DNA from 2 places in the Paenibacillus sp. TSA_86.1 genome. Region 1 is predicted to be linked to the other one. Evidence: riboswitches for the same ligand, from Rfam matches in the RefSeq annotation. Region 1 holds a riboswitch; the other holds the start of a gene.

Evidence for each region. Region 1 has a riboswitch for glycine ahead of sdaAB (L-serine ammonia-lyase, iron-sulfur-dependent subunit beta). Riboswitches for the same ligand answer to the same signal wherever they lie in the genome.
Region 2: it holds a riboswitch for glycine, as region 1 does, so the genes downstream of both, gcvT (glycine cleavage system aminomethyltransferase GcvT) here and sdaAB (L-serine ammonia-lyase, iron-sulfur-dependent subunit beta) in region 1, are expected to answer to the same signal.

The regions. Positions count from the first base shown of each region.
Region 1 covers NZ_JBQZGE010000007.1:140,149-144,823, forward strand. The annotation lists gene pstC (phosphate ABC transporter permease subunit PstC) at 1-85, shown strand, start outside; gene pstA (phosphate ABC transporter permease PstA) at 88-975, shown strand; gene pstB (phosphate ABC transporter ATP-binding protein PstB) at 989-1,744, shown strand; glycine riboswitch at 2,059-2,233, shown strand; glycine riboswitch at 2,238-2,375, shown strand; gene sdaAB (L-serine ammonia-lyase, iron-sulfur-dependent subunit beta) at 2,495-3,184, shown strand; gene sdaAA (L-serine ammonia-lyase, iron-sulfur-dependent, subunit alpha) at 3,174-4,130, shown strand; gene ACUTVW_RS15995 (alpha-glycosidase) at 4,327-4,675, opposite strand, start outside.
Region 2 covers NZ_JBQZGE010000003.1:88,700-93,374, reverse strand. The annotation lists gene ACUTVW_RS09485 (PTS mannitol transporter subunit IICB) at 1-1,146, opposite strand, end outside; gene gcvH (glycine cleavage system protein GcvH) at 1,589-1,981, opposite strand; glycine riboswitch at 2,325-2,447, shown strand; glycine riboswitch at 2,451-2,551, shown strand; gene gcvT (glycine cleavage system aminomethyltransferase GcvT) at 2,806-3,942, shown strand; gene gcvPA (aminomethyl-transferring glycine dehydrogenase subunit GcvPA) at 3,945-4,675, shown strand, end outside.

The DNA.
Region 1 (4,675 bases):
GTGGAGCATGGCGCTTGTCCTGCTGGTAATGACCTTTGTATTTGTCATTCTGGTTCGCCTGCTTGAAAGGAGGAACCGGGTATGAGAATGAAGCCAAAAACAGCAGATAAAATTGCAACAGTAGTCATCGTGATCCTGGCTTTATTCATTGTTGTACTTTTGCTCGGTTTACTCGGATTTATTCTGTTCCGGGGGATCGGTCAGATCAACTGGCACTTCTTGACGAGTGCACCACAATTGCTCAAAGGCGGCGGCGGAATTGGACCGCAGCTCTTTAACTCTATCTTTTTGCTTGTACTAACGTTGATCATTACGATTCCGCTCGGTTGGGGCGGGGGGATTTATATGGCGGAATACGCCAAGCCAGGTCGAGTTACAAGTTTTATCCGTCTGGTTGTCGAAGTGTTGTCATCATTCCCTTCCATCGTTATCGGTTTGTTTGGACTCTTGCTGATCGTCAATACGTTTGGCCTGGGCTTCTCCCTCTTATCGGGTGCGATGGCACTGGCGATCTTCAACTTGCCGCTGATGGTTCGGACGACGGAGCAAGCTTTCCGTGCCGTTCCCAAAGAGCAGAAGGAAGCCGGACTCGCTCTTGGTTTGTCCAAATGGAAGATCATTACGTCCATCCTGTTGCCTGTGGCGTTGCCAAGCTTGATTACGGGCACGATTCTGGCCTCAGGCCGGATCTTCGGTGAAGCGGCAGCGCTGATGTTCACTGCGGGTATGAGTAGTCCACCACTGGACTTTACGGACTGGAATCCAACAAGTCCAAGATCACCGATCAACCCGTTGCGTCCTGCGGAAACACTGGCTGTGCACATCTGGAAAGTCAACAGTGAAGGCATTGGGCCAGATTCCAAAGAAATCGCAGCAGGTGCTTCTGCCGTGCTGGTTATTCTGGTACTGGCATTCAATCTGAGTGCACGCTGGATCGGCCGGGTGGTATACCGCCGGATGACAGCTTCGAAATAAGGAGGAATCCCACATGGCCATACCATTTGGTACGGAACAGTTAAGCATATATTATGGACATTTTCAGGCCGTGAAACAGATCAGCCTGACTTTTCCCGAAGCCAGTGTAACGGCTCTGATTGGGCCGTCCGGCTGCGGTAAATCGACATTTCTCCGTTCATTGAACCGGATGAATGATGAGATTGCCGGTTCACGCACAGAGGGACACATCTGGATGGATGGTAATGACCTCAACGAACCAGGTACGGATGTAATCAAGCTTCGTCAGAAGATCGGCATGGTGTGGCAGAAGCCCAATCCTTTTCATAAGTCTATCTACAACAATATCGCATTTGGCCCCCGCTACCGCGGTACGAAGAGTAAGAAGGCGTTGGATGAGATTGTGGAGAAAAGCTTACGCCGCGCAGCACTTTGGGATGAAGTAAAGGACAGACTACATGAATCGGCCTTGGCACTCTCGGGTGGTCAGCAGCAACGTCTCTGTATCGCGCGAGCATTGTCCGTTGACCCGCAGATTCTTTTGCTCGATGAGCCAGCATCTGCCCTTGATCCGGTATCTACGGGTAAAGTCGAGGAATTGATCTCGGAGCTGAAGCAGGAGCTACGCATCGTTATTGTTACCCATAACATGCAGCAGGCGGCGCGCATCTCGGATTATACGGCTTATTTTTATCTCGGTAGTCTGATTGAACACGGTGAGACGGAGCACATTTTTACCAACCCGGACAATCGTCTGACGCAGGAATATATTATGGGGCGTTTTGGTTAAAGATAAGAAAGTGTAACGCCCGAGCGGAAACGTTCGGGTGGTTATGCTTTTTTTATTTGAATATTTGTTGATTTTGAAACAATCCCTTTAAAAATTGCATATATATAACAAGCGGGAGTAATATCCTTCGCATCTTCTGTCTGTACGGTTCAAGATACGGATGTGACCAGATATAGTTTGGAAGTATTACGCCAAAAGCAGGCTTCCAATACGTCACTTTTGTTGACATATACAGTGCGGCATATTACGCTGTATATGATTGAATACATGCCAGAATGATTAACTTTTATTATGAATGAACAGAATACAGCGAATGATAACGAGCGGGAGAGACCTAAACGGGCTGAATAAATACGGGGATAGATCGATATGATGCATCGTATCGATGCAGATCTGTACTATACAGGCCAGCTTGAGGCACCGAAGGAGCAAGTAGTTATGCACCCGGCATAACTGTTAATCTCTCAGGTAAACGTACCGTCGTTGGACGCAACTCTGGAGAGTGCGCGGAAGAAGCGCCACCCAAGGGGAATATGATGGGTCAGCACGGTGAATAGACTTGTATGTGAATGTACTTGATCTGTTTTAGCCGATGCTGCGATCATGAAACTCTCAGGTATCAAGGACAGAGAGAGGGCTAACGGCCTTCTTCTGTCCTTTTTTCATGTCATCATTCAGTAAATCAGGAACATAATGGTGGTCTTCTTGTTTGGAGGACGATGACGACGAAACCAATTGGAGGGTTACAAGGTGCGATTTAAAGATGTTTTTTCAATTATTGGTCCGTCCATGACGGGGCCATCCAGTTCACATACAGCGGGTGCTGCAAGACTGGGCCGAATTGCGCGTCAGTGGCTAGGATGCACGCCTGAACGTGCACGGCTCACGTTATACGGCTCATTTGCGGACACCTATCAGGGACACGGAACGGATCTGGCACTGATCGGAGGCCTGCTCGATTATGTCACAGATGATCCGCGTATACCGGATGCGGAACAGTATGCAGATGAAGCGGGTATGGAGGTTGAATTTTACACGAGCGGTCTGCCGGCCCCTCATCCCAATACGGTCAAGATTGAATTGTGGCACGGCGAACGGGAATGCTCATTAACAGGGGCCTCCATCGGCGGTGGTAGTGTGTCCGTGCATGCACTGAATGATTTTCGCGTACAGATTAGCGGGGAGTTCCCGACACTTGTTTTGCGCCATGCGGATAAAGCGGGTGTTCTGGCATCCGTAACCTCAACGATCAGCTCTTCCGGAGTGAACATCGGGTATATGCAAGTGGATCGGAAAGCCCGTGATGGTGAAGCGCTTACTGCAATGGAGATGGATGCTCCGCCAAGTGAAGAGATTTTGAAAAGATTGCGTTCCCTGGATCATGTGCTCAATATTCGTGTGATTGATCTGAAGAGAGGGGTTGATCCGAATGCGGTTTAAACATTTGCATGAATTGAATACCATCTGCACTGCGGAGTCCAAAACGATTGCACAGCTGATGATTGAAGAGCAGGTGCAAGAGACGAATACACCGGAAGCCGACGTGGTGAAACAGATGTCGGAGTACTACCAGGTGATGAAGGAAGCCGTTCGTAAAGGACTTACAGAAGATACAACCTCACGTAGCGGACTGACAGGCGGAGACGGGAAAAAGATGGCCGAATACATTCGCCAAGGCGAGACATGTTCTGGTGATGCTTCTGCCCTTGCCATGGCTTATGCACTGTGTGTATCGGAAGTGAACGCTTCGATGGGACGAATCGTGGCTACGCCGACGGCAGGATCTTGCGGCATCATTCCGGGTGTGTTTATCAGCTCGCAGGAACGCTTTGGCTGGACGGATGAACATCTGGTGAATGGATTGTTCTGCGCGGGGGCTATCGGTTATGTTATTGCCAACAATTCGTTTATTTCTGGTGCCGAGGGTGGTTGTCAGGCCGAGGTTGGCTCTGCGATCGGCATGGCTGCCGGAGCCATGGTGGAACTTCGTGGAGGAACACCGGAGCAGGTCGTGCATGCTGTGGGCTTGGCTTTGAAAAATACACTGGGCCTCATCTGTGATCCGGTTGCCGGGCTTGTAGAGATTCCTTGTATTGTGCGCAACGGACTCGGAGCCGTTACTGCACTGGCTGCGGCTGATATGGCGCTCGCTGGCGTACGCAGTGCCATTCCGTCGGACGAAGTGATCGACGTTATGCTGGAGGTAGGCAGTGCCATGCCAAGCCGTCACCGCGAGACAGCGCAAGGCGGGCTGGCCCAGACACCTACAGGCCGCAAGATGATGCAGAAGCTGGCGAAACCTAAGGCGAAGCGGGCAGAGCCGGAAGAGACATCAGAAACCGATTCAGAAGCATCAGGACTACAACCGAAAATGGATGGTAAGTAATCAGAGCTTGCCGGATCGAGGGTTTAGAATAAATTAAAGTAAACAAGCGTCCTTCAACCTGAACAGCTCAGGTATGAAGGGCGCTTGTTTTAGTTTAGTTTAGGATCGTAGATCAGCTAAGCTAACTATTGGCTATCGACCGTCGTATCAGGATGAGGTAGGTGAGTTTATTTCAGGCTTTTTCAATGCGCCTAGTCTATTCTAATTCGGTTCGCATAACTGCATATCCATAGGCGGGTAATTCAATAGCAAGCACACCGTTGTCCAGAGCCGTGCGATGATTGCCCTCAAACAGCTCGCTCCATGGCTGATGACCAGCTTCCAGTTCAACAATGGCAGTTTCCTCCGAACGATTAAATAGAACCAGGATGCGCTCCTCATCGCTTTGCCGCTCCATGACGAGCTGACTTCCGCCCGCTTGGGCTTGCAGGAAACGAACCGTGCCTTCCGCACGCAGTGCAGGATGAGCATGACGTAGAGCAATCAATTTCTGGTAAAAGCGAAGTAACTCCCGATCCTGCCTTGCTTCATCCCATTCCATGCAT
Region 2 (4,675 bases), on a different contig from region 1:
GTCTGCTTCACGGTTATCCGCTGTGATGGCTGCATTTGCTGTATTGCCTTGGCTTTTCATATCTTTCATTCGGCTAGAGGCCTCTTCCAGATCCTCTTCCTTCTGTTTACCTGTTTTGAGTAGCAGAGAGGCGATCAGGAAAGAAACAACTGCGGCAACGATAACCCCTGCGAGCATTGGAATGTATCCACCTTTTGGTGTCAACAGGAAGTATGCGATGATACTGCCCGGTGACGGCGCCGACACCAGTCCTGCTCCAGTCAGCATGAACGTTAACGTACCGGCGACACCGCCAGCAATAGCTGCCAGAATCAGAATCGGTCTCATTAAAATGTACGGGAAGTAAATTTCGTGAATTCCGCCGAAGAAATGAATGACCACTGCACCAGGTGCAGAAGATTTCGCCATTCCACGACCGAAGAAACAGTAAGCAAGCAAAATACCTAGTCCCGGTCCCGGGTTAGACTCAAGCATGTAAAGAACGGATTGGCCCAGTTCTCTTGCCTGATCTGTTGCAATCGGTGTCAAAATACCATGATTAATCGCGTTATTTAGGAACAATACTTTACCCGGTTCAATAATCAGGTTCACCAGTGGCAGCAAGCCGAGGTTCATTAGACCCTGTACACCCGCAGATAATACCTTGCTGATCGCCTCTACTGCCGGCCCGATCCCGAGTAATGCGATAATGCCCAAAATTCCACCGATGATTCCTGCCGAGAAGTTGTTGACCAGCATCTCAAATCCGGCTCTGATCTTACCCTCAATGGACTTGTCGAACTTCTTGATGACCCATGCTCCGAGCGGTCCCGCAATCATTGCACCAAGGAACATTGGAATGTCACTACCTACAATCACACCGATGGTCATAATCGCACCAACGACACCACCACGCTGACCATGGACCATCGTACCTCCGGTATAACCGATCAAGAGTGGCAGCAAATAATTAATCATTGGACCTACGAGTTGTTCTAACGTTGCATTTGGGAACCACCCTGTTTTAATAAACATCGCGGTAATCAGTCCCCAAGCAATAAATGCACCCATATTCGGCATAACCATACCGCTCAAGAACCGTCCGAATCGTTGCACACCTACACGTATTCCACCCTTAGAATTGGACATTTGGTCCAAATTACTCATTGGTTTATCCTCCTTGGATCAAGTCATTATCAATATGAAAGGGGTATCATGCTTCCCCTGCTGTTATCCTAAGCGAGAAACCTCTCCTGTTCAATCAAATGAAAGCGTACTTTCGTCATGAATAATGATGACAACATTAGATTATGTAATCGTTTTTTAGTAGGAATATATGATCAAATCCTTGATATACAAGGATTACTCTGCCTATGACTTTGTTCATATACAACATGCAAAGCAATAAAATAGCTTGGTCGATTTGAACTCTTTTTATTCATGAAATCTACGTCACTTCTACTTGAACACTCACCCATACGCACGAAAAACACATCAAAAAACCTGCATAAGCTATACAGCTCACACAGGTTTGAAGATAAAATGATCTATTCATATGTGATTATATATATGTCCATAAGTACAAATAGACTCGGTGTTTCAGCCTTATTTACTCCTCCGTATGTTTACGGTATGCGTCCGCATTCAGCAATGTAGCTAAAGCAGCTGTTACATCTCCATCCACACGGATTTCAATCATCCAGCCATCTTCATAAGGAGAGCTATTCACCAGTTCTGGCGAGTCCTGTAAAGCTTCATTGACTGCAATAATCGTACCGCTGACGGGTGAGAACAGATCCGACACCGTTTTGACCGATTCAATCGTGCCGATGCTGTCTTCTGCTTTTACACTGGCTTCAAGATCAGGCAACTCTACAAACACAATGTCACCCAGCTGATGCTGTGCGAACTCGGTAATGCCAATACGTACGGTATCCTCCCCTACGGTTTGCACCCATTCGTGCTCTTCACTGTACAGGAAATCATTTCTCAATTCGCTCATCGATATCCGCCTCGCTTTCATTAATGAGTGCATGCGTTCTTTGACCTTCACCTTTTTCCCAAACAACAGCGTATGATATTTCGGATTCAAATGTCAATATAGCTCACAATTAATTTGAAATTCATATCTTACCTTGTGTAACCTCACACCACTCTTTCTGCATATACTGGTGAATATTAACATAGTAAGCGCACTCTTTTCAAATATACGAACATTGACGTTTTCAAATTAAAAAATATTCGTATTTTATATAAGTTTAATGATATCGTTCTTGACATCAACAGTCGATTCACGTTTTAATGATAAGAGCAACTGAAGTTATTGGACTACGTATGAACCGCGGATGAATGTAAAGGGAGAGATTGCCCGTACACCCGGTTTGGGGATGTGCATGAGGCGGCGCCGAAGGAGTAAACCACCGACAAGCGGGGGCGAATCTCTCAGGCAAAAGGACTTTTACAGGACGCAACTCTGGAGAGCATCTAATCGTCCGGTCTGGACGTTATGATCACCCAAGGGGAAACCTGTCTGAACATACGGCGGGGTAACTCTCAGGTACAAGGGACAGAGCCTAAGAATACAGCGTGCTACTTGGCATGCCGGTTCTTTGGCCTGTCCTTTTCCTTTTTCCCAAAAAATGAAATGCAGGATTTAGAATCGTCTACCCGGCAGCGTGCCTTTATAAACGACTAATCAAATACTTATGACTTTACTTATGACTGTACTTGTTACATGACGGAATTGAATCGAATTAAATTGAAACCCGGTTAACAGATTCACTTTTCTATATTCGGCCCGCTTGAGGCCCATGACGAGGTGATTGGATGTCCGATTTGTTAAGAACACCACTCTTCCCCCTATATGCGCAATATGAAGGTGTACGTTGTATTGATTTTGGTGGCTGGGAGCTTCCGGTGCAATTTAGCGGTATTCAAAAGGAACATGAAGCTGTGCGAGAGCGCGCCGGGCTGTTCGATGTATCCCATATGGGCGAATTCACCGTAACGGGTGAACAGGCGGAAGCCTTTTTGCAGCGCATGATGACTAATGATGTGACCGCAATAGGATCAGGTCAGGCCCAATACACGCTGATGTGTTATCCCGATGGCGGTGTAGTGGATGACTTGCTCATCTATAAACTCGCAGAACAACACTACATGCTGGTCGTCAATGCCTCCAATATCGACAAAGATTGGGCATGGTTTCAGGAGCACATTATACCGGGCGTGAACATGACTAACGATTCCGAGCAAACGGCATTACTGGCGTTACAAGGTCCTTTAGCGGTCGATATTCTGGCTAAAGTTACAGGTTCAGAGGTGGATGCCGCCTCCATCGAACCGTTCCGCTTCGTACAGAATGCCGAGGTATGCGGAGTACGACTGTTGCTGTCACGAACCGGTTACACCGGCGAAGATGGCTTTGAGCTGTATGTTGCAGCGGAACAGGCTGCACTTGTATGGAACGGGCTAATGAAAGCAGGTGCTGATGTGGGCCTCGTTCCAGCAGGACTTGGTGCACGCGATACACTGCGATTCGAAGCGAAGTTGCCTTTATACGGTCAGGAATTATCACCAACCGTCTCTCCACTGGAGGCAGGGCTGGGCATGTTTGTGAAACTGAACGCCGGGCCTTTTATCGGACACGAAGCTTTGTTTCAGCAAAAAAATGACGGCCCTGCCCGCAAGCTAATTGGAATCGAAGTGCTGGAGCGCGGCATTCCGCGTCCACATTACCCCATCTATGCGGATGGCGTTCAGATTGGTGAAGTGACAACCGGTACACAGTCGCCGACCTTGAAACGTAATCTGGGCCTCGCTCTGATTGACAGCAACTATACTGCACTCGGTACAGCGCTGGAGATTGAGATTCGTGGCAAAAAGCTGAAAGCCGAGGTCATCAAGACCCCTTTTCATAAACGGACACGTACGCCAAAGACCCCTACCCAAGGAGCTGAGTAAGCATGAGCAAGCACCGCTACATTCCTATGACCGAACAAGACCAGAGCGCAATGCTCGCTACGATTGGTGTAGAAACAATTGAGGATCTGTTCAAAGATATTCCGCAGGAAATTCGGTACCAGGGCGAGTTGCCCGTGTCCTCCAAGCTGGACGAATATGCGTTAACACGACACATGTCGAAGCAGGCTGGCTCGAATGCCAACTTTGAGACACATGCCAGCTTCCTGGGCGCAGGGATCTATGATCATCACATCCCATCTGTCATCAACCATGTCATTTCCCGTTCCGAGTTCTACACGGCATACACCCCCTATCAACCCGAGATCAGCCAAGGAGAACTGCAAGCGATCTTCGAATTTCAATCGTATATCTGTGAGCTGACGGGCATGGCGGTAGCCAATGCCAGTATGTATGATGGCGCAACGGCTTTTGCTGAAGCAGGCAATCTCGCTGCCGCAGCTACACGTCGCAAACAGCTTATCGTATCCCGGGCCGTTCACCCAGAAGCACGTCAGGTGTTGCAGGCCTATGCACATGGCCTCAGTCTGGAGATCGTGGAGATTGATTACAAGGATGGCGTGACTGATTGGGATGCCCTGCAAGCAGCCATTTCGGAGGATACAGCAGCAGTGATGATTCAGAGCCCGAACTTCTTTGGTGCCGTGGAAAATGTAAAACAGGCTGCCGACCTTGTGCACACGCACAAAGGCCTGCTCGTCGTAAGCGCCAACCC